2 regions of the Hydrogenimonas urashimensis genome follow, and region 1 is predicted to be linked to the other one. Evidence: riboswitches for the same ligand, from Rfam matches in the RefSeq annotation. Region 1 holds a riboswitch; the other holds the start of a gene.
What was found. A riboswitch is a leader RNA that binds a small molecule or an ion and turns the genes downstream of it on or off. The one in region 1 is predicted to bind cyclic di-GMP.
Positions count from the first base shown of each region.

Region 2: linked by a shared signal. The riboswitch ahead of JMG82_RS02330 (hypothetical protein) and the one ahead of JMG82_RS04830 (peptidase associated/transthyretin-like domain-containing protein) in region 1 are both predicted to bind cyclic di-GMP.

Region 1 covers NZ_AP023212.1:958,125-974,863, reverse strand. Annotated here, with positions in the region: gene JMG82_RS04865 (hypothetical protein) at 1-673, shown strand, start outside; gene JMG82_RS04860 (glycoside hydrolase family protein) at 670-1,104, shown strand; gene JMG82_RS04855 (polysaccharide biosynthesis/export family protein) at 1,404-2,219, shown strand; gene JMG82_RS04850 (GumC family protein) at 2,221-4,545, shown strand; gene JMG82_RS04845 (tyrosine-protein phosphatase) at 4,655-5,422, opposite strand; gene JMG82_RS04840 (NAD-dependent epimerase) at 5,675-6,733, shown strand; gene tviB (Vi polysaccharide biosynthesis UDP-N-acetylglucosamine C-6 dehydrogenase TviB) at 6,723-7,988, shown strand; cyclic di-GMP riboswitch class I at 8,121-8,205, shown strand; cyclic di-GMP riboswitch class I at 8,271-8,353, shown strand; gene JMG82_RS04830 (peptidase associated/transthyretin-like domain-containing protein) at 8,535-10,547, shown strand; gene JMG82_RS04825 (peptidase associated/transthyretin-like domain-containing protein) at 11,184-12,164, shown strand; gene JMG82_RS04820 (hypothetical protein) at 12,176-13,663, shown strand; gene JMG82_RS04815 (serine O-acetyltransferase) at 14,517-15,065, shown strand; gene JMG82_RS04810 (glycosyltransferase family 4 protein) at 15,402-16,598, shown strand; gene JMG82_RS04805 (phenylacetate--CoA ligase family protein) at 16,640-16,739, shown strand, end outside.
Region 2 covers NZ_AP023212.1:460,758-477,496, forward strand. Annotated here, with positions in the region: gene JMG82_RS02280 (OmpA family protein) at 1-38, shown strand, start outside; gene mgtE (magnesium transporter) at 250-1,614, shown strand; gene JMG82_RS02290 (Na/Pi cotransporter family protein) at 1,627-3,282, opposite strand; gene JMG82_RS02295 (MBL fold metallo-hydrolase RNA specificity domain-containing protein) at 3,386-4,786, opposite strand; gene JMG82_RS02300 (hypothetical protein) at 4,815-5,042, opposite strand; gene JMG82_RS02305 (M90 family metallopeptidase) at 5,220-6,059, opposite strand; gene mnmH (tRNA 2-selenouridine(34) synthase MnmH) at 6,041-7,150, opposite strand; gene selD (selenide, water dikinase SelD) at 7,152-8,186, opposite strand; gene JMG82_RS02320 (HAD family hydrolase) at 8,258-8,725, shown strand; gene JMG82_RS02325 (DUF1501 domain-containing protein) at 8,739-10,121, opposite strand; gene JMG82_RS02330 (hypothetical protein) at 10,132-12,339, opposite strand; cyclic di-GMP riboswitch class I at 12,508-12,592, opposite strand; gene JMG82_RS02335 (BatD family protein) at 12,652-14,211, opposite strand; gene JMG82_RS02340 (tetratricopeptide repeat protein) at 14,192-14,977, opposite strand; gene JMG82_RS02345 (VWA domain-containing protein) at 15,001-15,996, opposite strand; gene JMG82_RS02350 (vWA domain-containing protein) at 15,993-16,739, opposite strand, start outside.

The sequences.
Region 1 (16,739 bases):
AAAACCGTGCCCGAAACTCGATCTGGCTCCCGCATACGACAGCAACTTCACCGGTAGCATCGTCTACGAGGACGGCAAGCCCTACAAGCGTGGCGTGGTTCGAACTGTCGGGGAGAACTGGGTCAGCTACGCTTTGACGAACGACGATGGGAAATTCAACGTTTCCGTCAAAGGGGGCGAGCCTTTCAAATTCATGGCCTACTCGCCGTGGAATCCAACATACATCGAGTACAACAAAAGCATCGTTGTTCCCGAGGGCGTGACTGGGTCGGAGCTTTACTGCACCGATGGAACGAAAACGCTTGAGGTATGCACGGCGAAACCGAAGTCGAGCATTGTCGCCAAAGAGTGGACGGCTCATGGAACCAACAAGTCAGGCGTGAAGATCGAGGACGGAAAGATCACGATAGACAAGGGTGGCAAATACTCATACGCCAGCAAGCCGCACAGCTACGAGGCCGGAAAGACGTACACGTTCATAGTCGATGTTCGTACGGAGCCAGCGGGCAAGAAGTGGTGTGTTGCGGCATCGTCCAACCATGGTTACTGCACGACAAAAAGCGGCAAGGTCTCGTTCGATCTGAAAGCGAAAGATGTTGACAAATACATCATGCTCTTTGGCTACAGCGATTACAAAGTAATTTACACAAATGTGAAGGTCAATGAGAAATGAGGCTTATCGATCAGATCAAGCGGCATGAAGGCTTCAGAGGCATGGCGTACCAGGACATCTACGGCAACTGGACCATCGGGTACGGTACGAAACTGCCCATAACCGAAGAAGAGGGCGAACTTCTGCTGCGCCACCGGCTGGACAACATGGCAGACGAATTACGACGCGCATACCCGGATTTCGACGATCTGCCGTCGGAGATTCAGTCTGTCCTGTTGGACATGCTCTACAACCTCGGCATCAATCGACTCATGACGTTCAATCATATGTGGGAGGCGATCCAAAGAAGAGACTGGGCAAAAATGGCGTTGGAAATGCAGAACAGTTTGTGGTATCGGCAGGTTGGAAGCAGGGCGGAGGAGTTGGTAGCGGTAGTGGACGAGTGTGCCAAAATTGTGCCAAATGATACAAAAAAAGACGCTCTGGTTTGACGAGAATGCCGAATGAAGCGTATTTTGTTATATCAATTACAATTCAAGTCTCGCTCTGCGCACCATTGATCTGAAAAACCCACACAACTTCCGATTCTCTGCAAAATCAAGAACATCCATTTCTTTTTGTTGATCATGTATTAAACAAAATCCGAATCTACCGATTTTAATAAAGAAAGTTATACCGTTGTCATCCAATAAGTCAATTACTTTTAAATGTTGGTAGTGTATAATTTTTCTATAAAAAACGGGCATTGTGGGGATCGGTTAATCCCATAATCAATCAAGAAGGAGACATGATGCAAAAAGGTCTATTGCCTTTATTGTTGGCAGCAGGGATGTTTTTTGGCGGGTGTGCTACCCAGGAATACAAAATGTTTGATAAAAATGTCAACAATGTAGAGACAAACGTCTCCGATTCCGAATATGAAGCTGAAATGTCTTACGAATATAAAATCGTCCCGGGCGATAGAATTCAGATTTCAGTCTTCAACCAATCGGGTGGAGCCGGCGGAAAATTGAATGAAGTGATATCCCGTGGCGGATTGGGGGATACCTATCTGACACGTGACGGATACGAAGGTTTGAAAGTGCCGAAAAACGGCAAGATTCGACTGCCCTTGATCAATGAAGTGAAAGTTGCGGGCTTGACGGAGAACGAAGCGGCCGAAAGGTTGACGGAAGCCTATAAAAAATATTTGAGGAACCCTTTCGTTTCGGTCAAGATTCTCGATCAAAGACTTTTTGTCCTGGGTGAAGTGCGCAAGCCGGGTGTCGTTCAGGTACCGCACGGCTCCATGACCCTCTTTGAAGCGTTGGCCTATTCAGGTGATTTGACAGACGATGCGAAACGTACAGATATTTTGGTCATCCGAGGAGATCTCAGGCATCCGAAAATCAGGAAGATCAACATCAACGACGTATCAGCTATTCGCATGTCGAGTCTGATTCTTCGACCCAACGATATTGTCTACGTCACTCCAAGAGACATGAAAGCCTACAATGTTGCGTTTAGAGAACAGATGCCATTCTGGGAACTGTTGAGTGCTATGCTTGATCCATTTGTAAAATTCAGATATATCAAAGACGGATACAATCTGCATGGATTCCACTGATATGAAAAACAGCGCTAGCGAAACAGATCTGAAAGAGTTTTTCACCATCATTAGACGTTATAGATACTTGATTGTATCTATAACGTTGGTTTCGATTGTATTGGCAGTTATCTATTCCTATTTTGCTCCAAAAATGTACAAGACATCGTCTTTGATTGAAATCAATACGGAAGGTTCACGATCACAGCCGGATATTTTGAGCCTCGCAACAGGTGCGAGCGGATCAAGTATCGAGAATGAAATAGAAATCATACAGTCAAGAAAGATAATTCTTGATGCGCTTCAAAATTTGAATATCGGAACACGTTATTACACAGTTAAAAATTTCAAAACCAAAGAGTTGTACAAAAATTCTCCGTTTGTTGTAAATGCTGACATGCTGACAGAAAATGCCAAGAGAAGCACGTTTCAACTCTATCCTGTTTCGGAAGAAAGTTTCAAACTTGTTATCAAACCTTCTTTAAAAGAGAAAATCATCAATTTTGTCATGTCCTATTTCAAATTGGGCTCAAAAAATGAAGAACCGATTGTCTATGAAAAAGTCCACAAGTACGGAGAACAGATTGAAACACCCTGGTTTTCCATAGTTGTCCAAAAAATATTCCAACCGAAAAACGAGAAGTATTTCTTTTCGATTCGTCCCAACGAAGAAATGAAAGACTATATCGTAAACAATCTAAAAGTCAACTCCATTTCCCCCAAAGCCACAATGGTAACTGTCAGCTTCGAAGACAGGGTAGGTATGCGCGCAAAAGATATTCTCGATGCGGTTATTAATGCGTATATCAATGAAACACTGAAGCTGAAAACGGAAAGTGAAGAGAAAAAACTGAAATTTATTGACAGCCAATTGGCCTCTATTAGTAAAACCTTGCAGGCATCGGCAAGCAGGCTTCAACAATACAAAGCGACACATGTTGTGACCAGTGTCGGCGAAAAAGCCACTTTAACGGCAGAAAAGCTGAGTGAACTTCAGAGTCAGCTTTATGAAATCGACATGAGGCTTGGTGTTTTTCAGAATATTCTGCAGTTTGTTAAGACGCATGAAGATATTAAAGGCATCGATATTGATCTTGCCCAACAGTTGAGTCCCACTATAAACGCACTGATCCTGAAAATCCAGGAAGCGAATGAATTGCGTTCTTCACTTTTGACAGAGTATACGGAACTTCATCCTGATGTGGTCAGGGTAACCAAAAAATTGCGCAGCCTTAGAATTTCCTTGCTGGCTGCACTCAAAAGTGCCATAAGGAGCCTTCAGGACAGGAAACAAAGACTGCTTGGAATTATCAATGAAAATGAACAAAAGCTAAAACAGTTGCCGGAGCAGGAGAGGCAGCTGGCACGTTTGACGCGAAGTTTTATGGTTAACGAAAAAATTTATTCCTATCTTCTGCAGAAAAGAGCGGAAACGGCTATCGCCGCCTCCTCCACATTGCCGAGAGCCCGCGTTGTGGATGAACCTTATGTGCCGAAAAAGCCATTCAAACCTATAGTACAACTCATTGTTTTGATAGGTGGAATTCTTGGCTTTATGTTGAGCATGGCCATTGCGCTTATTCGTTACAGAATGGACGATACGATTAAAAGCAGCAAAGAGTTGGAAAAACTTACGCATCTTCCTCTTTATGGTGCGATTCCCTTTCTCAGCGGTCGAAAAAACCTCAGTACTTTCCACGAGGCATTACGGGTTGTCCGAACCAATCTGGAATTTCTCCAGAATACCGGCAAATCAAAGCTTGTAACGATAACTTCGACGATTCCGAAAGAGGGTAAAACGACCATATCAACCGAGCTTGCTAAAATCATAGCAAAAAGCGGAAAAAGGGTCATCATTGTCGATCTGGATATGCGTCAATCCAAAGTACACAAGATGTTTAACCTTCCGAACAAAGAGGGCTTGAGTACACTTCTTGCAGGAAAAAATACGCTCAAAGAAGTGATCCAGAAAACCAATGAAGATAATCTGTATGTTATTACGAGTGGCCCCAAACCACCGGATCCTTCCGAACTGCTGATGTCAGATGCGTTCAAAAAATTGATTGAAAAGCTGCTGAGCGAATACGATTATGTACTACTCGATTCACCACCGATAGGTCTTGTTACAGATGCGATGATTGCTATGAGAATGTCAGATATCAATCTTGTGGTGGTACGTGCCGAATATTCGAAGAGAGAATTTGTGAAGAATATCAACCATTTTGCCAAAGAGCATGAAATCAAGGTAGGTATCATTATCAATGCACTCAAAGTATCTTCGAAAAAAGGTGCCTATGGCTATGGCTATGGAGTCAGTTACGGATACAACAACAACTATTATTCATGAAAATATCATTCGGCCCTATTGTGGGCCGAATTCATAAATATTTCGGTTGATCTATTCGAATCTTATATTTGAAAACCAGTAAATTCGTTTTCAGTCTCATGGTTTAAGATTACAGAAAAGAATTATTCAAAATTTTGTTTTTTTCAAAAATTTTCTGAAGCAGTGGCCCTTTCAGGACTGTTTCCAAAGTTTCAATTTGCTGCATTTTGTGAATATCACTTCCTAGAAAATCCACCATTCCTTTATTGACAAGCTTTTTCGCTACATTCTGAACTTTTTTGGAGTAGTATCCTGCCAATGAGTTGAGATTGAGCTGAAAAAGCACTCCTTGCTCTTTCAAAGCAGTGTATTGTGAAAAGTCACTGTGCATGTGAATGTATCTTTCCGGATGGGCAAGGACTGGAATATATCCTGCTAAAATCATGTTGAACACTATGCCTTCCAAGTCAACGGGCGGCCGCGTATATGACATTTCAAAAAGTACATATTTCCCGTGGAGTGTGAGAATGTCTCCTTTATCCAGCAATGAAAGAAAATGATCATCCAGATAATATTCGGATGCCGCCTCTAGCGTGACATCAATATCGTGGTCGGCAATAGCATCCTTTAGTATTTCCAGTTTTTCCAGAATAATTTTTGAACTGTTTTTGTATCGGTGGGACATAATATGGGGAGTAATGATGAGTTTTTTATATCCCAGTTTCTGCATGGCACTTACAAATTTGATGGAGTGAAACATCGCTTTTGATCCATCATCAATACCAGGCAGCAAGTGGGAATGGATATCCACATAAAGTTGGTGCTGAGGTTGTTTTTGTGTCGATGATTCTATTGACTCTGTTTTTTTATTGAAAATTTTGCTAAAAAAACTTGTCATTTTTTTCCCACTGTCTTTAAATTTTTTCGAAAGTATAACCTACTTATGAAAATATACAACTATTGGTTGAAAGCTATATCGGAATATTTGTCATTATATTAAGATAAATCACGTTATTATCAGCCTCCTAATTAAAATAGCAAAAGAGTAAAATCTATTTAATCTTTTTAATGATTATCTGAAATTTAATAGTTAACAGAATTTGTCGATAATGAGATTACTTCATGAATGACATAAAGGAGTAGAAATACAATGAAAATTTTGGTAACCGGAACCGCAGGTTTCATCGGTTTTCACCTGGCCAGACGACTGCTCGAACGGGGGGACGAAGTCGTAGGACTCGATAACATCAACGACTATTACGACCAGCGTGTCAAATATGGACGTCTTGAAGAGACCGGCATCGAAAAGGGTACCGATATAGAGTATGGCAAACCCTATCAAAGCATAAAATATGAGAATTACCGTTTTATCAAGCTGAATCTCGAAGATCGTGATGCCATCCAGCAACTCTTCAAGGAGGAGAAATTTGACAAAGTATGCAATCTCGCCGCCCAGGCGGGAGTGCGCTACAGTCTCACCAATCCCTATGCCTATGTCGATAGCAATATCGTCGGCTTTGTCAATCTCCTGGAAGCGTGCCGCCACAACGATATCGAACATCTCGCCTATGCCAGCAGCTCCAGCGTCTACGGCCTTAACGAAACGATGCCCTTTTCCGTCCACGACAATGTTGACCATCCTATCAGCCTCTATGCCGCCAGCAAGAAAAGCAACGAACTGATGGCCCATACCTACAGCCACCTTTATGGACTTCCCACCACGGGGCTTCGCTTCTTTACCGTTTACGGCCCCTGGGGTCGTCCCGACATGGCCCTCTTTCTCTTTACCAAGGCGATCATTGAAGACAGACCGATCGATGTCTTTAACTACGGCGAGATGCTTAGAGACTTCACCTATGTGGACGATATTGTCGAAGGAGTCCTTCGCGTCATTGACAACCCGCCCAAAGGCAATCCCGAGTGGAGCGGCAAACACCCCGATCCCGGCAGTTCCAAAGCCCCTTACAAAATCTACAATATCGGCAACAACAACCCGGTCAAGTTGATGGCTTTTATTGAAGCGATCGAGAAAGCCCTGGGAAAGAAAGCGCAGAAGAACATGCTTCCAATCCAACCCGGCGATGTCCCTGCGACCTACGCCGATGTGAGTGATCTCATCGAAGATCTGCACTACAAACCCGAAACATCCATTGAAGAGGGAATCAACAATTTTATAACTTGGTACAAGGAGTTCTACCATGTCCGATAAAATCGCCGTCATCGGCCTGGGCTATGTGGGCCTCCCCCTTGCCCACGCCTTCAGCAACAAATATAAAGTGATCGGTTTTGATATCGCCCAGTGGCGTATTGACGAGCTTCGAAAGGGACATGACAGAACCCTTGAACTTAGCGACGAGCAAGTAAAGGAAGCGATCGCCAATGGGATGGAATTCACCAACCGATTGGAGGATATCGCGGAGTGCAATATCTACATCGTGACAGTACCTACTCCCATCGACGAACACAAAAACCCTGACTTGACTCCTTTGCTCAAAGCGAGCGAAAGCGTCGGAAAGGTGTTGAAAAAAGGGGATATCGTCATTTACGAATCGACTGTCTACCCGGGCGCGACCGAAGAGGAGTGCGTGCCGATTCTTGAAAGAGAGTCGGGTCTGAAATTCAACAAAGACTTCTATTGTGGCTACTCCCCCGAACGGATCAATCCGGGCGACAAGGAGCACACCGTCACGAAGATTCTCAAAGTTACATCGGGTTCGACGCCGGAAATCGGAGAAAAGGTAAATGCGCTTTACGCCAGCATCATCACGGCGGGCACCCACCTCGCTCCCAGCATCAAGGTTGCGGAAGCTGCCAAAGTCATCGAAAACGCTCAGCGCGATATCAACATCGCCTTTGTCAACGAACTGGCGATCATTTTCAACCGGCTCGGTATCGACACCGAAGCGGTGCTTCAGGCTGCCGGGACCAAATGGAACTTTCTGCCATTTCGTCCCGGACTGGTCGGCGGCCATTGTATCGGCGTCGATCCTTATTACCTGAGTTATAAGGCTCAGGAGATTGGCTATAATCCGGAAATTATCCTTGCAGGTCGAAGGCTTAATGATAATATGGGTATCTATGTGGCCAACCAGGTGGTCAAACTGATGATTAAAAAAGAGCATAAGATCGCAGGTTCAAAAACACTTGTTCTTGGTATCACTTTCAAAGAGAACTGTCCTGATATCCGCAATTCAAGAGTTATCGACGTAATCCAAGAACTTAAAGATTACGAGATCGATGTGGATGTATACGATCCGTGGGCTGATCCCCAAGAGGTAAAACGTGAATATGGTCTGGACCTACTGGAACAAAGGGATCTCAATGGCAAGAAATATGACGCAATTATTCTGGCGGTGGCTCACAATGAGTTCGAATCTTTTGACATCGACAAAGTGAAGAATGGTCAAAAAACAGTCGTTTATGATATCAAGTCCAAACTCAAAGAGAGTGACGGTCGGCTTTAAGGTTTTATGTCTAAAAATGGGGCCAACTAAACCTTGGTTCCCACTTTCTCTTGTTTTTGTTCATTAACAGTAGTGCTACCTTTTTTCGTTTGATTTAAGATTTGTTTAATATGAATTGTATCATAATGATGTATGTGAAAAGGCCAAACCTGTTGTGAAGCAGGGACGGAAAGCCACGGGTCTTTACCAAAAGGTCAAAGACAGCCGGGTTGCCTTGATTCTTTATTCCTCGAAAGAGTCAAGATCTTCTTTTATGAAACCTTTTCCACGTTTTTTAATGTATGTAGGATATGCCAAACCCATTGTGAAATGGGGACGGAAAGCCACAGGTCTTTATGTTTTATAAAGACGGCTGGGTTGCCATGATACACCCGTATCATGTTTTCCTATTTGATCGATATGTAAATCTTAGAATTTGCATATTTCTGTCTCCAATTCTTCTACTTTAGTGGTTTGCTCCTTGCATACGCTTAGTCGAAAGTAATGTTTTTTAAATGAGAAAAATAATTACTTTCATTATCGACTAGTCTTGTAAAAGGAGACACATTGAGACCAATCAAGATAATGAGAAACGCGCTTGTTTCAGCAGCAGTCGCCACGCTGTTTACAGCCTGTGGCGGTAGTGGCGGAAACAGTGCCGAAAGCAGCCTGGATTCAACAACCTTGAATACAGCTTCGACTCTTATTACAGGCCAGTTTATCGACGGACCTGTCGAGGGAATTGATTATGAATGTTCATCGGGAAAAATGGGTGTCACTGCCGAAATGGGAGAATTTACGTGCCCACAGGGAGATACCGTTACGTTCAAGGTAGGAAAGATTATATTGGGTGAAGCAAAAGTGGCTTCCAAAATAACTCCGTTGACTCTGCATCCTGAAGATCCTGAAGCTGCTGTGAATGTTGCTCAGCTTCTTCAAACATTGGATGATGACGGCGATCTCAATACATTTGTAATAGACCGAGAAAAGGTGAAACGTATTGAACAACCTCTTGATATCGCTTCTCCATCATTTGATCATGAGGCGGAAGCTGTCATTGGATCTGTACTTGTGGATGAAGAATCGGCAATCCGTCATATGCGTGAAAGATCGGCCATTGACATTTCACTCGATCTATCATCAGACGAAACAGTTAATGATCAATCCAAATATGAGGAAATTTCTGAACCGAGTCATCAGCAAAAAACCGAAACGGAAAAGGTACTTCCACAAGATAATATTCCGACACAAGATATAGATAGCTTGGAGAATGGCAATGAGGACGGTATGGTTTCAAACCTGGATAGTTCTGCCAAAACTTCAAATAGCGAAAAAAATATCGAAAATGAAAAAAACATAAGTGGCGAAAATGAAAACGACGCCGAAAGGTCGCTTAAGGATGAAATCACTTCCCATAATGTCATAGAAGAATCTGATAAACAAGACAACATTGCAGATGCGGATGCGTTCCCGGCAGCCTCAGAAGAGGTTGTTTCATCGACAGAAGAGTCGAAGAGTATGGAAGAGTCTTCGGATGTTCAAGAAAGCGATCAGACGTCAGAGCCCATGGATGGTTGTCGGCACGGATCGGCGAAAGTAATGGGGAAGATATTCAAGTACAGCGGGGGAGATCCTGTCGCCAATGCGAAAGTGAGCATCGGAGGCTGTGTGACAACGACCGATGAGAACGGTTATTACACACTGGAGAACATTGCCGAAAGTGATAGAGCGGTAGTTACGATCAGTGCAGAGGGTTATTACACAAACAGCAAAATCATCCAGGTGAAACAGTATGTCAACGGCACGACGACCGTTTCTCCGAACTATTTTGCCTATCCGCTGGATCGGTATGATGACCATGAAAGCTATGACAGCAAAACAGAGAAAACTCTAGTGACTTCAAAAGATGCGAGCATCGAGATTCCGGCCGGAGTTTATGAGGACAGCGAAGGGAATATGTACACCGGTGAGGTTCAGGCCGATATAGCCTACGAAGATATATTCACCAGCAAAGGGCGATACGAGTTTCTCGGCGCCTACAAGGGGATCGACAGTAACGAAGAAGAGAGGATGCTGACCTCTTACGGAATGATGATCATCGATCTAAGAGACAGTGATGGCAATCCGTTGAAGATTGCCGACAGCGCTGTCATCCGCTTTCCGGCAGTTTCCAAAGCGAAAGCGGAAACGATTCCCCTGTGGTATTATGACTATAAAGAGGGGATGTGGATCGAAGAGGGGTATGCGACCCGCCAGAGTGACGGTTCCTACAAAGGAGAGATTTCTCATGCCGGCGCATGGAGCCTGAGTATGCCGATTGAAGAGGCGGCAGGCCTATATACCGGAAGGATCGTATACGAAGACGGGACACCGGCCCGTGGCATCCGCATCCAGGCACGGGGTGAGAACTGGATCATGACGGATCTTTCCACGGATGAAGATGGAAGGTTCGAGATCGAGGTGGTACCCAACAGTGACTTCAAGATTCGGGCGTACGATTACGTCAAGAAGTTCGAGGCGGTATTTAAGGAAGTGATCCCGGGCATCAAACCCGGTGAAACTTTCGAAGACAAAAGATAATTTTTGTCTCAATGATATTCCCAGAATTTTGTCACAAATTTGTTGGAATTTCGGGAATTTCACGTTCTTTTACAACATATTGTCAAACATAAACCGGAGCCATGAGTGATATTGTGGCTCCAAAATAAAAATGGCAATGTTTCGATTAATACTGATTAACTGATTGTTTATCCACTATTAGCCCTATGTATATATACTTTCAATTGCGTAAGACGATTTATTTGTCGGAGCAAATAGATATAGGAGATTTTTTTGAGAACAATCAGAACACTCAGAAATATTTTAGTGACAATTACAGCCATGACACTGTTGACTGCATGTGGTGGAGGCGGCGGCAGCAGCTTTAACGAAACGAGCCAAATCAAAGAGAACGCGTCTTCTGCAAACATCGCAAATCAAAGTAGCAATGAAAACGACGCCGAAAGGTCGCTTAAGGATGAAATCACTTCCCATAATGTCATAGAAGAATCTGATAAACAAGACAACATTGCAGATGCGGATGCGTTCCCGGCAGCCTCAGAAGAGGTTGTTTCATCGACAGAAGAGTCGAAGAGTATGGAAGAGTCTTCGGATGTTCAAGAAAGCGATCAGACGTCAGAGCCCATGGATGGTTGTCGGCACGGATCGGCGAAAGTAATGGGGAAGATATTCAAGTACAGCGGGGGAGATCCTGTCGCCAATGCGAAAGTGAGCATCGGAGGCTGTGTGACAACGACCGATGAGAACGGTTATTACACACTGGAGAACATTGCCGAAAGTGATAGAGCGGTAGTTACGATCAGTGCAGAGGGTTATTACACAAACAGCAAAATCATCCAGGTGAAACAGTATGTCAACGGCACGACGACCGTTTCTCCGAACTATTTTGCCTATCCGCTGGATCGGTATGATGACCATGAAAGCTATGACAGCAAAACAGAGAAAACTCTAGTGACTTCAAAAGATGCGAGCATCGAGATTCCGGCCGGAGTTTATGAGGACAGCGAAGGGAATATGTACACCGGTGAGGTTCAGGCCGATATAGCCTACGAAGATATATTCACCAGCAAAGGGCGATACGAGTTTCTCGGCGCCTACAAGGGGATCGACAGTAACGAAGAAGAGAGGATGCTGACCTCTTACGGAATGATGATCATCGATCTAAGAGACAGTGATGGCAATCCGTTGAAGATTGCCGACAGCGCTGTCATCCGCTTTCCGGCAGTTTCCAAAGCGAAAGCGGAAACGATTCCCCTGTGGTATTATGACTATAAAGAGGGGATGTGGATCGAAGAGGGGTATGCGACCCGCCAGAGTGACGGTTCCTACAAAGGAGAGATTTCTCATGCCGGCGCATGGAGCCTGAGTATGCCGATTGAAGAGGCGGCAGGCCTATATACCGGAAGGATCGTATACGAAGACGGGACACCGGCCCGTGGCATCCGCATCCAGGCACGGGGTGAGAACTGGATCATGACGGATCTTTCCACGGATGAAGATGGAAGGTTCGAGATCGAGGTGGTACCCAACAGTGACTTCAAGATTCGGGCGTACGATTACGTCAAGAAGTTCGAGGCGGTATTTAAGGAAGTGATCCCGGGCATCAAACCCGGTGAAACTTTCGAAGACAATCGATAAAAGGATTTAGCATGAAAAAAATAATTTTTCTTTTGTTTTTGCCAGCGATAATGGCAATGGCATTTGTAATCACACCAGAAGGTGGAACAAACCATGGAACATTGATTCCTGTCACAGAACATGAGGGTGCTGGAGATGAGATTCAAGATATACAAAAAGGTGATGCTTCGGAAAACGCTACAGAAGTGAACTATGATCTATCCAAATATAGCATTATTCCGGGACTTTATGGATACGGAACTCAAACAAGGGCCGCATATGGACTATATGCGAAAACTGGCAAAACTTCAGATCTGCCCAAAATATTGCATGTAAATACCCTTTCTGGTGATGTAACAAATACAGATAACACTCATGGTTCTTTTGCGTGGGCAGTGACAAGAAAATTTCCAAGAATAATAGTGTTTGATATTTCAGGTATTATTCCTTTAAAAGATGGCATAAATTATAACCTCAAAAAAGAAAATTCTTTTTTGACAATTGCGGGCCAAACAGCTCCTGGTCCTGTAGTTTTATTTGGACGAGGAGAATTCAGAATTAGTGGTGCACATGATATTTTGATTCAGCATATTACAATACGTGGTGCTGGAACTGGAATGCCAAAAGATGGCTCTAGAAATGGGACCTACACAAATATATCATTGATTGCATACTATGGCCCAATTTATAATGTAGTAATAGATCATTGTACTTTTTCTTGGTCGTCAAGAGAAGCCGTAGCAATTTGGTCAACATATCCTTCGAATGGAGAAAAAGGAGGTAATACAGTTTCAAATGTTACAGTTTCAAATTGTTTAATGTCAGAACATTTACTCTACCATTCAACTGGAACACTTATAAATGGAAACAATATTCTTTTGCGTGACAATCTTTATGCACATTATGGGCACAGAAGTCCATATATCAAAGTAGGCACGTCATGTGCATCATGGAATAATGTGATGTATAATTTCAATTATAGAGCAGCGCAATTATCTGGAGATTATGATTATTATGGAAATCGTCCCGCACGGTTGGATTTCCGAGGTAATGTTGCAGTTGCTGGTCCCGATACTGGAACAGCTATAAAACATCCACTTGTACGTATTGGAAACTCCATGGCTAATAATCACGCAGAAATTTATATGAAAGATAATATTGCATTTGGCCACCATGTTGCAGGTTATAATGTAGAAAATCCTGTTAAAATACCTTATAAAACTGAAGAACCTTTACTTGTACCAAATTATAAACCATATGAATCAACACTTACTTATAATAAAGTTCTTACAAATGCTGGTGCACGATCAGGAAAAAGAGATTATATAGATACCCGTATCATAAATGAGGTAAAAAACAGAACAGGAAGAATACCCACTTCAGCACCTACTTCTTTAAATTATAAAAAAATATACAAACCATTTAAAGAAGTAACAAATCCTCATGAGAAATATAATAGTCAATATACAAACATTGAACATCAGCTTCATCAGCTTTCTCTGGAAGTCTCTGCTCACTAATTATATCTTCGCACTGGTTTGTCCTTTAAGAAACAAACCAGTGTAATAATCTGTCAACATTTTTTGTACAAAGAAATTAGGTAACAGTCTCCACCATTTGAGCCTGCCATTACCTTATTTTCACGTTCTGGTTGAATGGGCGATCTAAAACAAGCGGGGTTTTCCGAAACGAACTAAGTTGAAAATGGTGGAGAGTTCATTTCCAGAAATCCTTACTGTTGAGTATATGAGCACGGTGTTACATTGGACTTTTCCGTCTCGATAAACTTTATAGACAATGTTATAATTAAATCATTAAATCGGTCGTTCTAAGATGAATACTAAATGTCTATTGGTTTTCATCAAAGGATGATGCTAGAAAAAGATTAAAATCTAATGTCAAAATTACAATGATTTTGGCCTCATAGTCCATAGAAGGGTCCTAAATAATGGAGAGAACCATTTGACCGCAGGTCATGCCATCCGTGTCTATAATAGCCATGAATTTATCTTTTGTAAGTTGTTGGAATGGTCTAAATAACAAAAAACTTATCTAAAATTCAAGCGTCACGGGAAATCATCGCACAACGCTTGCATCGAATAGTTTGATGGAAGCTTGAGAAAGGAACAATTGATGCTTTTATTTTCAATTCCCTTTCAAGGATATGACCGATGAGCAAAGAGTAGATACTGGATTACAATATGGAATTTTCACATAATTCTTTTGATAAAAAAATAACTTCCATTGAGGTAGGGGGAAGCCATAATCAAAAATAAGAAAAAGTCATCCCGTTTGGTCAATGATTGGGGAATTTAATCAACTTAAATATGTACAAATGGAATTAATGATAGTGAATTTCAGGAGGTAGTTGAAATGTTTTCTTATATTAAATATGATTTTAAAAGATACTATACATTAACACATGGACATAAAATTAAAAGATATATTAATTGTTTTAGACAGCCGGGATTACATGCAATTTTAATATTTAGATTTGGTAATTGGATTTATAAAAATAATATATTTATCAAACTAATATTTTCACCAATTTATTTATTATTTAATTTTATTATTAATTCTTTATGGGGAATTTCTATTGAGAAAGGTGCGATTATAGGAAAAGGTTTTAGAATTGGTCATTATGGTGGAATATTTATAAATAATGCATCAGTAATAGGCGATAATGTCCATATATCACAAGATGTGAGTATAGGGGTATCAGGTCAAGGTTCAAAAAGAGGATGCCCTATCATTGGGAATAATGTTTATATTGCACCTGGAGCAAAATTATTTGGTAAAATTAAGATAGGTAATAATGTTAAAATAGGGGCTAATGCAATAATATATAAAGACATTCCAGATAATTGTTATGTAGTATGTGATTGCTTAAAAATAATAGAGCGTAAAATAGATTTTTCATAGAAATAACTCCCTCGAATATGCATTCTTCTCAAAAATAGTAATTTTATAGAGGGGATGAGAAATTTTAATGAAAAAATTATACTACAGCGAGAATCAGATTCTTGTGTTCTTGATACAAATTTCAAAGTGGTACACCATTTATATAACTGGGTAGTCCCCCATTTTCTAATACTTCCAAAAGTAGAGGTTGGTTAAGTAAAAGCTACCCAATTATTGAATATCATCCGGAGTGCTATATGTGGTGAGCCAATACATAATTTATTCTTTAATGCTGAAAATTGTTGTAAAAAAGGATTCCATATTTGATTTTCAACAAATATGTCGATATAGTTAAAAATGAAATCGTTAATAGAAAATAATCGTAATTTTCAAGGTTGTGTATTGAAAGCTAAAACTATCTCTATTGTGTATAATAAAACTTTATCAGTATATAAATTTAGATTAAATTTAATAAAAAAACTACAGGAAGAGGGATATCGAGTTATTGTTATGGCACCACCTGACTCTTATGTGGAAAAATTACAACAATACAATGTGGAATGTTTTCCAGTACATTTTTCCCAATATGGGATGAATCCTTTTAAAGAAATTGCTACTCTCATCCGACTTTATAAAGGTTTTAGAAAATATCACCCCGATGTTTCTTTGCATTATACAATCAAACCAAATATTTTTGGCAATATTGCTGCAAGAATGGCTGGGATACCGGTAATTAATAATGTAGCTGGAGCTGGTAAAGCTTTTTCTCATGAAAGTAAAATTTTTAGATTGACTATTGAAAAATTGTTCAAATTTTCATTAAAAAATGCTATGAAAGTATTTTTTCAAAATAATGATGATATGAATTATTTTATAGAAAAAAAAATTATTTCTAAAGTTAAAGCAGAGCGAATTCCCGGATCAGGTGTAGATTTGAACAAATTTAAAATAACGGATTCTCAGTTTCCAAAAGAGTCCTCAAAAGAAATAAGATTTTTGTTTGTTGGTCGCCTTTTGAAACAAAAAGGAATTGAAGAATATTTAAAAGCGGCATCAAAAATGATTAAGAAATATTCCAATACAAAATTTATTATAGTAGGTGAACATGATAATTATGATGACTATATTAATATAAATGTTATTAATCAGATATGTGATGGTGAATCAATAAAATATCTTGGTGGTGTCAGTCCGGACGTTATGCCTGGAATAGTAGAAATGAGTGATTGTGTTGTTCTTCCATCATATTATAGAGAAGGTGTACCACGATCGCTTCTTGAAGCTGCAGCTATGGGTAAACCGATTATTACAACAGATAATATCGGTTGTAAAGATGTCGTGGATGATAATATCAATGGATTTAAGTGCCCAATTAAAAATGTTCATTGTTTGGTTGAAGCTATGTCTAAAATTGTTGAAATGTCAGCAGAAGAAAGATTCAAGATGGGAATATCTGGGAGGAAAAAAATGGAAAAAGAATTCGATGAAAAATTGATCATTGATCGATACGTGCATATTATTAATTCAATTATTTTCAACAATACAATTGTATGATTATGTAATATTTGTTTTGTAAATGATAAAAGGAGAATAAAATGTCAATACAAAAATTTATTTGCTTTTTAAGATCAAATATTAGTATAAATCAAAAACATATCCTTGAATACTTCCACAACTTAAAAAATGATTGTTCTA
Region 2 (16,739 bases), 500 kb from region 1:
GTGTCGAAGTCGTACTGGTTCCCGGAAAAGGCCAGTAACCGATCTCTCCTCCGCTTCCCGGCGGAGGATCAACGCTTCTTTCCGCACTTTTTTTTCATGCAACTTTTCTCAACATTTCATCTTTTTTCGGAAATTCTATTTTTTTCTTCGAAGCGCACGAACGTCTCTATTTCAACCGATTAAGAGGTTCTGTCATGTACAATGCGCCCATCAAACCGGTTGGCCGGCAGAGATTCCAGGAGGTCTGGCATGGAACGCAATATCGATGATCTCGCCCTCGAGATAGAACGCCGCATCAACCTCTTTCGGGAGGGCATGGATGAAAGTGCCCAGGCGTATGAAACCGCCGAACTCCTCGAAGAGGCCCGCAATCTCAACAAAACCCGATTCCTTGAACTTCTGAAATCACTCCCCGAAGACCTCAAAGCGGAGGTGCTCTCCGAACTTTCCAAAAATGCCCAGGGGGATGCCCTCGAAGCGATCGACGCCAAGGAGCTCGCCGAAATCATCGAAGAGATGGATACCGACGATGCAGCCGATATTGTCCAGCAGATCGAGGAGATGGACGAGGAGAAAGCCGAAGAGGTCCTCGAGGAAATCAACGAAGAGGAGAGTAAGGTCATCCGAGAACTCATCAGTTACGATGAGAACGAAGCGGGTGCCTATATGCAGACCGAACTCTTCAAGGCCTACGTGGACGAAACGGTCGGCGAATCGATCAAACGTCTCAAAGAGTTGAAAAGCCGGGGGGAGATTGACAACGCCTACCATGTCTTCATCGTCGACAGCAAGGAGCGGTTTCTGGGCATGATGCCCATGGAGGATCTGGTACTCCACGGACCCGGCGAAATCTATCGCAACATCATCGACCTCGAAGGTGTGCTGACAGTGGCCGTTCATCCAAAGGATGCGATCGACAAGGTAATCGAACTGGCCGGTAACTACAACATGAACGTGATCCCTGTCACTGACGAGTTCGGTATCTTGCTCGGACGTATCACGGCCGACGACATCTACGACCTGATGGAGAAGCAGGCAACCGACCAGATCTACGGCATGGCAGGGGTTCAGGAAGAGTCCGAAGAGAGCGAAAACATCATCGAAGCGGGGAAAACCCGCGCCATCTGGCTCGGTATCAACCTCGTCACGGCCATCGCGGCATCGATTGTGATCGGACTTTTCGATTCGACGATCCAGTCGATCGTGGCGCTTGCCGTTTTGATGCCCATCGTTGCATCGATGGGAGGCAATGCGGGCACTCAGTCGCTGACCGTAACCGTCCGTCAGCTCGCACTTGGTGACATCGATCCGACCGAAGCGAAAAAGGTTATCACAAAAGAGGTGCTTCTTTCGCTGGGCAACGGTCTTGTCTACGCGGTCGTAATGGGCCTTATCGCATGGATATGGTTCAACATGCCGATGCTTGGACTCGTCATCGCCCTCTCCATGGTCATCAATCTTCTCGCAGCCGGATTTTTCGGAGCCACGATACCTCTCGTTCTCAAAGGACTTGGCATCGACCCGGCGGTCGGATCGACGGTGCTTCTGACTACCGTTACCGATGTTGTCGGTTTTTTCAGTTTCCTGGGCCTCGCGACGATGATCCTGCTGTAGCGTCCTTCTTCGTCATTCGGGAACCCCCTTCATCCACTCCCGGACCGCGTTGCGGAGCGATTTCGAAAAACTTTTGCTCAGATGCAGATCGTTGATGGCGATGGTCGTCATCTCCGAAGCGATCGAGCGGTTTTTGGCGATCTCCCCTATGATCTGCATACTGTTTCGATAGGATTGGGCGATTCTTTTATAAAAACGCTCCATCTCCTCGAACGACTCTCTCTCCCCATCTTTGAAAGCGCCGTGAAATGCCCGCACACTCTTGATGATCTGATACCGCAGATTTCGCAGAAAGAGACTCCCCTCCCGATTGTCCTCGTCGTACCACCGATCGATGTCGTGAAGCATATCTTTGATCGATTTGGCCGCGGTGGCAAGATAGGCGGTCGTCCGTGCCATGCGGTCGAGGTCGGCCTGAAATCTCTCATCCGCCCGCTTGCCGGATAGTTCTGTGATGAAACGGAGTATCTCCCCTTCGAGACGCCGGATATGGGCGTAGAGACGGGCATAGGAGAGGGTCATGTTTTCATCGTAGGTATCCAGCAGTTTGTCAATGGGAAGATGTTCTGCAAGCACCTTCTGCGGAGGTGTGTTGACAGCCAGCAGGGCAAAATTCTCCACCTCCTCGGCAAGATGGAGAATCTCTTTGAAAAGCGCATCCCGCGCCACTTCCGGCAGGTCTGCGGAGACATTGTGGATATAGTGGGTGACATGGGCCTTCTCTTTTTTGAAAAATCGTTTCATGAAGGCAGTCAGAAACGGAATGAGGGGGTACCACATCGCCACACCCAGCACGTTGAAAAGCGAATGGAAGAGTGCGATGCGGATGACAGGATCCGAACCCGGCCAAATCGCCTCCGTCATCTTCAAAAGCGGTCCGATGGCCAGCAGTGCGACGATGCCTGTGGAGACGTTGAAGAGAAAATGAGCCAGTGCCGTTCTCTTCTTGTCGGGAGACCCGCCCACGGCACCGAGTATCGCGGTTACCGTCGTCCCGACATTTGAGCCGATGACAAAGGCTGCCGCCGCCTCGAAACCGATGATATGGGCAAAAAGTGCACTCTGCACGATGGCGATGGATGCGGAGCTCGACTGGATCAGCGCCGTGACACCCAGCCCCATCAGCGCATACCAGCCAAGATGGGCGAAACGGTGGGCGCCGATATCGAAATCTTCCGCAAAAAGCGAAAAACTCTCTTTCATCCCTTCAAGTCCGAGGAAGATGAGGCCGAACCCGACCATCGCATTGAAGAGACTTCTTGTACGCGTCCCCTCTTCCAGAAATATGCTGGCCAATCCCCCGATCCCAATGAATGCGTAGGAGAGGATCTTTATATCCATCTTGAAACCGACGAACCCCACGATCCATGCCGTCACGGTGGTTCCGATATTGGCTCCGAAGATAACGGCAATAGCGTGTTCGAGGCTCATCAGCCCCGCACCGATGAGAGAGATGGCCATCAGAGTCACCACCGAGGAACTCTGAAACAGGGCCGTGGCAAACAGTCCCGCCAAAAAGCTGCGAAACCGCGTCCCCGTGGCGAAGCGTATCCAGCGCCGAAACGCCCGTCCCGCCGAGAGCCGTATCTGGCTCTCAAGATAGATCATTCCAAAAAGGAAAAGTCCCAGACCGGAAAAGGCTTCGATCCATATTTTAAGGCTTTCCATCCTTCAGGTCCTTCTTACTCCACCTCTTTGGTTGAAGCGCCGAAGGTGCACTCCTGCCGATCGGGATTTTCTGCGGCAAAGAGCTCAGCACGCGGCGCCATATTCACAGATAGATCTTCTCTTTCGGCCTGACGATATGGGCTCTTTTTCCCACTTTTTCGCGAATCGCTTTTTTGAAAACGCTCTGCTTTTCCCGTTCTCCGTGAACCAGGCAGATTTTGCCCAGTTTCTTGATATGGGCAATCCAGTCGATCAGATCCTGCTGATCCGCGTGGGCCGAAAATCCGTTGATCGTGTATATCTTCGCGCGGATGCGGATCTCCTCCCGGTATATTCGTACCCATTTCACCCCGTCGACAATATACCGCCCCAGCGTCCCTTCCGCCTGGTAGCCGACGAAAATGACGCAGTTGCGCTCGTTCCAGAGCCTGTTTTTGAAATGGTGGAGAATCCTTCCGCCTGTGCACATGCCGCTCCCGGCGATGATGATGGCTCCCCGTTCGATTTCGTTGATCTTTTTCGACGACTCCACATCACAGGTAAATCGGAGGTAGGGAAAATCGAAAACATCCCCGTCCTCTTTGTAGAAGAGATTGCACTTAGGCCCCAGCTGGCGGTGGAACTTCGAGAAGAGATGGGTCGCCTTGATCGCCATCGGGGAGTCAAGAAAGACTTTGCAGCGGGGAAGTTCTCTCTCGCGGTACATATCCTTCAGGATGCAGAGCACCTCCTGGGTCCGTTCGATCGCGAAGGAGGGAATGATGACATTGCCACGGTTGAGCAGTGTCTTTCTGATCGCCTTTTTGAACTCCTTAATCGTCTCTTTCATATTCTTGTGGTTCCTGTCGCCGTAGGTCGATTCGATAAAAAGCATATCCGCTTCCGGAACGTTTTCGACATACGGCATCACCAGGTCGTCCCTGTTGCCGAGATCACCGCTGAAGACCACTTTATGGGTCTTCCCCTCCTCCTTGAACCGTATTTCCACTGTCGCCGAACCAAGAATGTGGCCGGCGTTGCGAAATATGACCTTCACCCCTTTTGCCACCTTCAGAGGCCGGTCGTATTTGGCCCGGATATGGGTCAGCAGCCAGGTATCTTCCACATCCTCGGTCGTATAGAGAGGTTTTGGTACACTCTTCTCTTCGCCGCGCCTCTGCGCTTTGCGGTAACGTGTGCGATACTCCTCCTCCATCAGCTTGGCACTGTCGAAAAGCACCACCTGGGCCAGTTCGAATGTCGCCTTCGTCGCTACGATGATTCCATCAAATCCCTCTTTTACGAGTTTGGGAATACGCCCCACGTGATCGAGATGCGCATGGGTAATGAGAAGTATGTCGACCTTCCTCGGGTCGAAGCCGAAGTGCTGCCGGTTCTTCTCGTCTTCCCCTTCTCCCTGGAACATACCGCAGTCGATGAGAATACGAAGACCGTTTCGTAGCTTCAGAAGATGGCAGGAGCCTGTCACCTCCTCCGCCGCACCGAAAGATTGTACGATGGCCATGTTTCACCTCCTGCCGATTGGCGAGCGCTCAGGCCCGCCGGCAGGACTCCTCTTTAGCCTTGATCGCTTCAAGACGCTTGAGAATGTGGTCGAGTTCCGCCAGGTTCTCTTCGCACTCTTTTTGCAGTTTCTCGCGTTTGCTCACTATCAGGTTGATCTGTTTTTGAACATCTTCGAGGTCGATTTTGCAGTTCTGTGCCGCCTGTTCCTCCTTGTCGAGTACCCATTCGGTCGCTTTTTTCAGAAATTCCATCATGTGGACTCCTTCGCAATTTTTTTAAGAGTAACACAAAGTATATTAATACCTGATGTTACGCAGAGCATGGGCAAAGCCCATGCTTTGGCGGGGAGACAAGCCTCCCCTAAAACTTCGAAATCGAATATTTCGAGATGACGTTCCGCTTTTTTGCGTAACCTCAATTAATAACCGATGTCAATCCATGCTCTTGAACAGCTCCGCCGTGTTAAGAGCATAAAAGCCCCTGAGCTCTTCATAGAGGTCGGGAAAGTGCTTTTTCAGGATTTCTGGTTTCTGAAAGAAGAGTTCGGTGATTACGGCGAAAAATTCTGCCGCGCTGGTGGCGGCATACTCGCCGATGAGCCTGTAATCCTCCCAGTTGCGGTTTTTTATGCTTTTTTCTCTCAACTCGTTAAAACGGCGGTAGAGTACCGTCGTCCATCGGTGATACCGTGACCGTTCCAGAGGCGGAATCCCGTCGGCGGCGCCGTTTTCGAAATCGAGAACATGGGCGAGTTCGTGCAAAATGACGTTGTGCCGGCGGATGTGCAGAGCTTCCCGCCTCGCTTCGTTCCAAACGATGACCACGGTATCGCCGGCGGATTCTCCTTCCAGAGCCAGATCCTCTTCCCGGTAGATTCCCCCTTCCGATTCGATCTGCCTCTTTACCACATCATAGGGGTAGATGAGAATGGTTTGCAGTTCATCGTAACACTCGTCGGGAATGTTGACGACCATCAGACAGGCGTAGAAGGAGATGATCGCCTTCATCTCGTCCGTCACCTCCGTGCCGATGCCGACAAATTCTTTCGTCCAGACAAAAAAGAGCAGTCGCGGACGGATTTTCTCCTTCAGCCTCGCCGGCAGAACCCTGTAATGGGCAACTTTTTCAAGCGCTTCGCGATAGGATGGCGGAAGAGCCGTTTTCTGAGCCCTTTTCCACAAACGCATACGCCGGAAATAACCCACCGCCTGCCAGGTCAGAAAGAGCGCCGCCAGGAGCAACAGAATCTGCGTCAAAATGATGTAGTACAATGTGTCCCATCCCCCAGAAAGGCTTTCACCTCCTCCCAATCGCCCCGGAAGAGTATACGCTCCCGTCGTTTTTGTATCTGGTAGTCGTACATCGGGTCGTAATACTCCCGCAGCAGGTATTCGACCCAGGTTTTGTGCGCTTCCACTCGGCCGCTTGCAATCTGCTCACGGTAGGCGTTTCGAAGCATCTGAAGCACCTCTTTGCAACGTTCGCCCCCCAGACGCTTTTGGATACGCCCGATCGCCTTTTCGATATCTTCGTACCACCGCTTGAGCGGATCCTCGAAGCGGTGCAGCGCATACCCCTCCTGGGCCCGGACCACATACTCTTCGAAGGTGATCGCCACCCTCCGTTCCATCGATGTTTTCAGCACGACAAGAGGCGCCTTTGCCAGGTGTTCGTAGAGCTTTCTTGGCAGATAGAGACGGCCGACGTTTTTTCCCTCGTCTTCGAAAACAAGCCGTTTCCACCCAGTCGCCAGCTTTTTTATGATCGCATAGGCGAGCGCGTTTTCAAAATCGATCTGCGTCGGCTGGGGAGTGATTTTTCTGCCGAATGATGAGCCCCTGTGATTGGCGAGGGCTTCCAGGTCTACCGCGTCGGGGAGGGTACGAAGCAGTATCGTCTTGCCGGAGCCGGTCCTGCCGGCGAGCACCAGAGGGGAAAACCGGGCCTCACTTCGCTCCATCTCCTCGATGAGATAGCGCCGGAACGCTTTGTACCCCCCTTCGATGCGGACGATATCACACCCCGCCTCGGCCATCCACGCCTGGGCGATCTGCGATCTTAGCCCGCCCCGGAAGCAATAGAGCAACGCATCCGGATGCGTTTTAACAAAACTGCACCACGCTTGGATGCGCCGGGCTTTCACACCGCCCGAAACGAGTCTGTGCCCCAGTGCGACAGCCGCTTCGTTGCCCTCCTCTTTGTACATTTTTCCTACAAGATGCCGTTCTTCGTCACTCATCAACGGCAGGTTGACGGCACCGGGGAAAGCTCCTTTGGCAAACTCCACGGGTGCTCTGACATCGATAAGGGGTCTGCTTTCCAAAACGATGCGCCGGTAGTCGTCCGTTGTCGGAAGCGGCAATCTACTCCACCTCGATGAGATGTTCGCGTCGCGCATGGGTTTCGCCGATGGGTTCCAGATTAAGTCCGTGCTTTCGTGCTGTCTCGTAAAAGGCATCAAGCCCGGACTCTTCGACGATGACAAGAAGGCCTCCCGATGTCTGGGCATCGCATAGAATCTCTCTTTGCTGCTGTGTCATCTCGCCGATTTTGTGGCCGTAGCTTTTGAAATTTTTGCGCGTGCCGCCCGGAATGCACCCCATTCGACGGTACTTTTCCACATTGGGAAGAAGGGGCACCCTGTCAAACCGGACGGTCGCGCCGATGCCGCTGCCTTCGCAGATTTCGCTCAAATGGCCGAGCAGGCCGAAACCGGTTACATCGGTCATGGCACAGACACCTTCGAGCCTGGCGAAATCGCTTCCGGCCCTGTTGAGTGTGGTCATTGCCTCGATGGCGGGGGTGATATCGTTTCCTTCTATCTTCTTCTGTTTCTGGGCAGTGGAGAGAATACCGATGCCCAGCGGTTTGGTGAGGAAAATTCTGCACCCCTCTTTGGCCGTATCGTTTCGCATCAGGTAGCGGTTTTCCACCAGTCCCGTCGCCGCCAGGCCGAATATCGGCTCAGGCGAATCGATGGAGTGTCCGCCGGCAAGGGGAATGCCCGCCTCTTCACAGACCGCCCTTCCCCCTTCGATCACTTCCCTCCCCACTTCGGCGGGAAGCTTGTCGATGGGCCATCCGAAAATCGAAATCGCCATCAGCGGTCTGCCGCCCATGGCGTAGATGTCGCTGAGTGCATTGGTCGCGGCGATCCGGCCGAAGGTGAACGGATCGTCCACGATCGGCATGAAAAAATCTGTCGTCGAGAGGATTGATGTCCCGTTTCCAAGATCGTAGGCTGCCGCATCGTCTTTGCTGTCGTTTCCCACGAGCAGCTGCGGACACTCGATCTTTGCCCGTGTCGTCTTGAGAATGTCGTCAAGCAGCACAGGGGATATTTTGCACCCACACCCCGCACCGTGGCTGTATTCGGTAAGTTTGATGGTTTCTGACATATCTGTTCCTTACGTTTGTTATACTTGCGAATTATATCACTGATATTACGCACATTGAAACGGATCGAAGCATGAAGATAGAGATACCAAATTACGCCACAATCGACATACGGCATATCGTCTGCGACTACAACGGCACGATCGCAAAAGACGGCATGATTCTTCCGCATCTTAAAACGCTGTTGCAAAAGCTGTCGGAAGAGTTTACGATTCATGTCATTACGGCCGATACCTTCGGAAGTGTCACGGCGCAGCTGGCGGAATGCCCCGTATCGATCAAGATTCTTGAAACCGACGATCATACGAAGGAGAAGATGGCGTTCGTCCGCTCTTTGGGAGAGGAGTTGTGCGTCGCGCTGGGAAACGGAAACAACGACGAAGCGATGCTAAAAAGCGCAAAACTCGGCATCGCGGTCACAGGGGATGAAGGGTGCAGCACAAAAGCGTTGATGGCGGCCGACATTGTCTGTCGCGACATTTCGGACGCCCTGGAACTGCTGCTTCATCCCAAACGTCTGACCGCCACGCTGAGGCGTTAGCCGATTTTTTTCATCAGGCGAGGAGATCCTTGATCGGCAGGTTGTTGTTGGTCAGGATTTCGGGGTTTTTGATGCCATACATCCTGTAGATGGTCGCAGCGATGCTGAAGACCTGGAAATGGTACGATTCGCCCGAACTTCCGAAATTTTTGGGACGCTGATAGATTCTTCCACCTCCGCCTGTCACCTCGGTCTCCCCGACGATACCCAGATGGTTCATGTAGTCGCCGCCCCCGAACCAGTAGACATTCTGAAGATTGCCGTGGTCCCAGCCCAGTGAATTGTTGTAGTTGACATTGCGTCCGAACTCTCCGAATACGACGATATTGATGTTGCTCTTGCCCGCGGCTTTCAAATGGGCCATCGCCACTTCGATCGACTCCATCAGCTGGGTCATCCGCCGGGTGTAACGGTCGATGGCGTTGGAGTGGTCGTCCCATCCGCCAAGGCCTGGGCTTCCCATGCTCACGATTTTGGTGTATTCGTTGTTGATGAGCAGGCTGACCGCCGTTTTCAGACGATTTCCGAATGTGTTGTCCGGATAGACGATGCCTTCGGGCAGGGTGATTTGGTGGATATCGTCGGCAAACTTCTCGAGTGTGACGCGCCGTTCGAACGACTCCTTGATCTTTCCGGCGCGATTGTATTTCTGCGCCAACGTATCGAAAATCTCGCCGATAGTCGTATTGGTCTCCTTGTTGAGAACCCGGCTTTCATACCATGAAGCCGAGCCGCCACGCTTGTAGGGATTGTCGGAGCCGCTGCCAAACGCCACCGGCTTGAGGAAGGGTTTGAGATCGACGTCATCTTCGGTGAAAAAGGTCGACTCCCCCTCCATCGTGACGAAAGGAATCGTCTTGCCCACATCATCCGTTCCCGAAGGTTCGGTGATGACACCTTTGTGATAGAGGATGGAGGCGAGATTCGCGATGATGCCCGCACCCCCTTCCGTCTCCTTGCCCCTCTGGGCCTGGGATGTACACGCGCCGTGTGACTTCAGATCGTCCACCGTCCGGAAACAGGTCCTAAAAACGTTCATATCCCCGGCATCGAGCATCCGCTGCATCGCGTAGCCCCCGGCATTTCCCCAGAAACCATCCTGCGTCAGCTTGATATAGCGCTCGTTTCCCAGAGGATAGGGATTCTGGCTCTTTTCACTGATCTCTTCTATATTCGTCATGTTTCCGGCCAGCTGGGACGGACCGCCGTAGAGGTAGATGATGATGGTCTGCGCATTGTTGTTTTCGTATACGGAAGGATCGAATTCGATACGGTCATAGTCGAGATCGGCGCTTTTGAGCGAAAGCGGCAGAACGGAAGAGATGCCAAGAGCACCGAGTCCTTTCAGAAAGTGCCTTCGGTTGAAATGTGCTTCGTTAAAATCGGTTCGTTTCATCTTCATCCTCCTATTTCACCGCTTGGAATTCGTAAATGGAATCGAGTCTGGAAAGGTAGTCGAGCACCAGCATCGCAAACTCCCCGCGCTCTTTGAGATCGTCGATCTCTTTTCGGTTACCATACAGGTCGATCCAACTCAGATTGTCGAAGGTTTCGTCGTAATCCTTTTCGTCGTCGATCAGGTCTATGAGGAAATTCCTCTCCTCCTCGGCCGCTTTGCGCCCCGCGATCGAAAGGAAGAGCGAATCGACGATATAGCCGGCGCGTCTTCTTTCGTTGGGCGCCCATTCGTGCAGCCTTCTTCCGTCTTCGCCCAGCTCCGTCGGACTGATCAGATCGGCCGGCAGATTTTCGAAAAGCTCGTAATAGGGCCAGCCATCGTCACTGTTTTGCAGTGAGGCGTTGCGTTCGTAGTTGGTCATGACATTTTCACGAATCGTCTTGTGGAACCATGCGAAAGATTGCGAATCGAGCGGCACCTCGACCTTGCGCCCCAGCTTGTAGCGCATCGTCGACTGGTGCATACTGTCGAGATTGCGCGCGATGTAGTAGAACGATTTCGCCTTGGGAAGCCACTTCAGCGCTTTGGCGATTTGATAGAAGGACTCTTCGAAGGAGCGTGTTTTGGCCGACTCGAGCAGGTAGGCTTTCGAATAGACGATCTGCTTGAGCAGTCCCGTCCAGGTCATCGGCCGGCTTGCAATCAGCTGATCGACGACACGGTTTTTCCGCTCTTCCGTGAAATTGGGGAAATAGAGGTCGACGAGCCGCCGAGTCACCGCGGGAACGAAAGTGGGCTGCAAAACGAGGGCGCTGTAGAAATCGGTCCCGTTTTTGATCACCTGGCCCGGGAAGAGATCGGTGATCGGCTCCACGTTTTCGTCCAGCGTCATGACGAGCGTGTTCGAACGGCGGTCGAGTTTCCAGTTTTTCAAAGCTTTCGCCGCCAAAGGAACGTGGGCATCGTTGAAATCCATCGTATAGATCTCCAGCATCTCCCGACCGTTGTCCTCGGGGCTTCGGAAGCGGCGCCAGTTTTCGTCGGTCATCATGTGGGTGAAAGTCACCCATTGCATACTGAAGCCCGCGTCGAAATCGCGCACCAGGTCCCCGTACACGTCGATCGCGTCGACGGTGTAGACCGTGTCGAGCTCGTAGGCCGGCGAAAAGAGAATGGTCTGACTGAGGATGTAGGCCGCCCATCGGTTGATATAGGCGCGCCCCGGCTGAAGCTCGTAGAGACGGGCAAGCATCGAGGCGACGATCTTGTTGTCGCCCCAGCCGTATTCGTCGTAATATTTCATCTTCTCTTCCACAGCCGCTATCTCTGCGGGAGAGTTCTGCCTGTCGAAGAGGGCCCGGGTATCGCTGATGAAACTGCCGGAGTTGACGGCTTCGACCAGCGTATCGTAGTCGACACCGTAAAAGAGTGTGCCGTAAAGCTTGATCGCCACTTTATATTTTTGCTCTTCGGTGAGTGCATTGAAATCTTCATCCGTCAGCGGGGCGAGCCGATACCGATCGTAGGGTATCTCGCTGGCAAGAACCGGTATGCTGTAAAGAACCGGTCCGGAGGCGATCTGGTTGAAGGCATCCTCATCCGTCAGTTTCAGGTTTCGGACACCGCTGTCGGCATATTTGGCATAGGATTCCTTCAGGTGCGCCGCCGCCTTCGCGAAAGAGACAGGCGTAATGTCTAGCGACGGTACGCGCTTGGCCACCTTTTCCACGACATCTGTCAGTTCGTTCTCGGTTTCGGGCACTTTCAATATCCCCTGCTCTTTCAGGGCGGAGACGACCTCCTCCTTGATCTCGATGCCGTTGGTGGGGTCCGCATCCGCATCAAGAGACTGAAGGAGCGCATCCACTCTCATGTCGCTCTCGATGATGAGAGCGCCGTCGGAGAGCTGGGTCTCTTCCAGTGTACGCAGTCTGATGTTTCCGAGTGTGAAGGTACACCCTTTTCCGACCTCGAAACGGAATGCGCCTTCCTCATCGGTGATCCCGTGCTGGCTCCCACAGTTGTAGGCGACACCCTTGACAGGGGAATCGACCAGATAGGCGGTCCCGACGACTGAAGAGCCACCGCTTCCGGGGAGGACGCCCCCGTCTGACGAAGCGGTCGTGGAACCGCCGCCTCCACCGCCACAGCCGACAAGAAGCATACCGGCCGCCACGACCAATACATGACGCAGTTTGCTGTTCACTTTACTCATTTCTCTTCCTTTCCATAACATTGCGAGGCAGTTGCAATGCTCCATTATAGAGGATTGCAAAGGGCTTTTGCTTCGCGATTCACAGTGGTTGATGGAACATGAAGGAAGTGGGAGGAAAAATCAATGCAGGTAAATGAGTCTTACTCTTTATTGAACGAATGTCAACAAAGAGGCAACCTGGCGATCTTCGCAAATCACGCGAAGACCCATGGCTTTCCGTCCCTGCTTCACAACAGGTTTGGCAACTGAACCTCCATTATAATGAGAGGATTCTTAATCGGTGTTTAAACAAACATTCTTCTTAAAATTGGTTTACATTCTCTCCTCTTCGATATCCTCGACAATCTCCGCGAGGATTTTCCGATCGATTTTGTCTCTTTTTCCTTTGTAGATATTCTCTTCCAGTCTTTCGAGAGCCTCTTTGATTCTTTCATCCTCCTGGGCATAGGGAAGAAGAAGATCCAGCAGTTCTCTGTCGTTTTTGGCGTGTCGGATCGCTCTGGCGATGTCGAACTCTCTCTTTTTCATGAAAACAGGAAGCTTCCGGTTGCCCAGCCACCAGGCGCCTGCGGCCCCCAGCACGATGCCGACAAGAAGATAGAGCCAACGGTATTCCTCCTCTTTTTCTTGACCTTTCAAGCTCCTGCCTTCTTTGCCGGCGGTCGTAGCCGAAGGGACTTTTTCGGTTTTTTCAGGAGGTCTGCCCAAATCCTTTACATCGGCGTTCTTTTTGCCTCCGACCACTTTGATAGGAATCGGTTCCGTGCGTTTTTCTATGACCTGCTGACGCTCTTTGTCGTAATATCTCAGAACAAAAGAGGGAATCGTGAAATCGTGATCGGAGACGATCGTGACCGTCTCCTTGAAAGTTCCGCCGTAACGTCCTTCCGTAATCCGCTCCTTGACCACGGGATCGTCGCTGTAGACCACGGTGTCGGGAATGTGGGGTTCGAACTTCTTGATATCGTCGATATTGCCCTCCCCTTCGATCTCAATCGTCACGCGCACCGGCTGATTGGCCTCCACTCTCTGCCTGTCGACCGATGCACGGATCGTGAAATCGCCATAGAGTTCCACATTGCCAGGAAGCGGGTCGACCTGGATCGTCACGGCATTGGAAGCGATTCGGCTCCACTCCAGTCTCGCAAAAAAACCGTTGAAAAAGTCGTCGTCGAAAAAGGGATCGTTGATGGGAGGCTTCACACGGACCCGCTTGGCGATCTTCGCTGTCAGGGGGCCGAGTTTGAAACTGCCGGCCTTTTGGGGAAAGATCAGGTAGCGCTGTTTTTCGACGATATACTCCCCTTCGTACGACTTCTGCACCTCTCCCACTTTTTTGATCCAGAAGTTCGGAAACTCGGGGGATTGAAGATCCACCTGCGCGAACCGGGCATCTCGGCGGTAGCGAATCACCACATCGAACGTGACCGGCTCGCCCACATGCACCCTTTTTTTGTCAATGTCGATTTCAAGCCGGGCATCACCCTTTCGGGTACCCGGTTTGGGTGCGTCGCTCACGCTGATTCTGACCGGATCGGTCCGGTAGAGGGTGCCATCGACTTTCACTTCCAGCGAAGGGATCGTCACATCCCGCATCGGCGCGAACGTGTAGCTTTTCGTCACGCTTCGGGAGGTATGGCCATTGATGATGGAGATGTTCGATCGCTGGGACGTACCCAGAATCGGAAAACCGTCAATCTCTTTCAAAACGGGAAAGGCGACATCCTCTCCCTCCGCCGTGATCGAGAATGTAACGGTGTCTCCCCGTGTCACCTCTTTCCTGTCCACATGCATCTTTATGCCTGCTGCGGCCAGAAAGAGCGGGACGAACAGCAGCGCCCACAGCAGCCGTTTACCAGGGTGTCGTCTCATCCTCGCTCCTTTCGCTCTTTTTTGTCGGCATCGGCAGCATCAGAGTGTGTATGCCGCGCTGGTTCAGCACTTTGTTCCATTTCCGCAACTCCATTTCACTGATCGGTTCCTCCCTTTTGGCTTCCGGTTTCTGGATTTTCCCACCTTTTTGGGCCTCTGGTTCTCTTTTTTTATCCTCACCGGCGTTTAGCTTTTCGTTTTCATCTCTCTTTGTCTCTGCGGTTTCGCTCTTTTGTTTCATCTGCTCTCTCTTGCCGCTTTGACTCTTCTGATCGTTTTGTTTGCTCTTTTCGCTCTTTTTTTGGTTCCCGGCGCTTTGGTTCTGTTTCCGGGAGTTTTTGCCGTCGGTTTCTTGGTTTTCGTTTCGTTCCCTCTTTTTCTGGCGTTTTTTCTTCTCTTTAATCTTTTTCAGCAGTTCAAGATTGAAACGGGTCTCTTTGTCCTCTTTGATTTTCAAAGCCTCCTCATAGGCCCTGATTCCTTCGTCGATCTTCCCAAGATGAGCGTAACAGTTTCCCATATTGTGCAGCTTTTCAAACTGCAGACTCTCTTTGTTCACCTTTTTGAAAAACGATAGTGCCTCTTCGTATTTTCCTGCTTTGTACAAAGCGTCGGCCGCGTTGAACGTCGCTTCGTCACTCCCCTTTTTTGCCAACTCTTTGTAGAGTTTCGCAGCCTTGTCGAATTCTCCCTTTTCATACGCATCTTTCGCCCGTGTCGGCGTCAGGAAATCGAGTGCGCCGGCATACGCAAGTGAAAAAAACAAAATTGATATTAATAAATATCTAATCATTGTCTCTCTCCTCCTTCGCTCTTGACAGGCCGTCTCATCTTTGCAGGGAGAGATGTATGGGCCATAAGAAAGAGAAGAATCGACAGCATCAACGGGTAGTAGAAGAGCTCTTCGCGTTCATGGATGGTCCGCTCCTTGATCTCACCGGATACAAGACGCGATCGGATGAACTCTGCCAGACGTTTCATGTCGCTCGAGCTGAAAGAGAAGCGCATATAGACTCCCCCGGTTTTTTCGGCAAGGGAGGATACGGCGGGGTTTAGTCGGGTGATGACCACATTGCCGTTTCTGTCGCGGACCACATCCCTTCCGATCTTCATCACACCCCCCTTGCGGGTTCCCAAAGCGTAGATGAAGACCTTGATTCCCTCTTTTTTGGCGAAGGCGATCTCCCTGGAAAAATCTTTTTGGTCCCCGCCGTCGGTGAAAATGAGCAGGGCTCTTTTCTTCCTCTTTTTCAGCAGGTCGGCCGTCACCTCCAGGGGAGCCATCATGTCGGTTCCCTTGAGTGTCACATAATCGAACCCCATATGCTTGACGAGATATTTCAAAGAGGCGTAATCACGTGTCAGCGGTGCGATGAGAAAGGCACGGGAGCTAAATCCGATGACACCTATGCGTGTCTGCTTCATTGCATCAAGAAGGTCGAAAAATTTCCGCTTGGCCAGTTCGAACCGATTGGGAAAGAGATCGTTGGCGAACATGGAACGGGAGATATCGAAAGCGACCACCAAGTCCACGGTCGACTCTTTCACCCGGATCACCCCCTTTTCCATGACGGGGCGCGCGAGGGCGACAAGTCCCAGTGCGATCGCCAACAGCAGGAGTGTTCTGCGGGCTCTTCGGCTCAATCCGCTCCCTTGGGCCACCATTTTCCGATAAAGCTCCGGGCTGAACCGCCTGCTAAGATCGTCCCCTTTTTTTCGGATCACGATCCCCAGCGGCACCAGAAAAAGAATCAATATTAAAAAATATGGATAAAGAAACGTCATCGGTCCGCTCTCCTCTCACGCCGGATAGGAAATCGAAGGCCGAGGGTGGAAAGAAGTATCAAAAGCAGGGCCGTGCCGAGCGGCCAGGCGTAATAGTAGCGCTTTTTGACATAGCGGTTGCCTTCGATTTCGCTCTTTTCGAGGCGGTCGATAGTCTCGTAGACCTTTTCAAGTTTCTGCACCGTATCGGCCTCGAAAAACTTGCCGCCCGTCTCCTTCGCGATTTTTCTGAGCACGTAGGGGTTGTAGTCGCCCCGTCCGCCGATGCCGATCGTATAGACCTTGATGCCATACTTTTTCGCCGTGTTGATCGCCACCTCCAGCGGCACAGTCCCGGCATTGTCGATTCCGTCTGTCAGAAGTATGGCAATCTTGTTTTTCGCATTGGAATCCCTGAAAAGCTTCGTACTCATGAAAAGCGCCTCATAAAGTGCCGTACGCCTAGTTCCCGCGATCCCGACCTCCACCTTCTCCAGAAGCCTCAGAAGGGAGGTCTTGTCGTAAGTAAGAGGCACGGCCACATAGGCGAAATCGGCGAAGATCGTCAAACCGATCTTGTCATGTTTTCTTGCTTTGACGAATCGGGTGACGATATCTTTGACGATGCCGAATTTGTTGTTTTGCGCCATCGACCCGCTGGCATCGAGGATCAAGGATATTTCGTACCCCTTCTGCCTCTCGATGACGATCTCGTTTGTGACGACCGGACTTGCCAGGGCTGTCACCAGAAGAGAAAAAGTGGC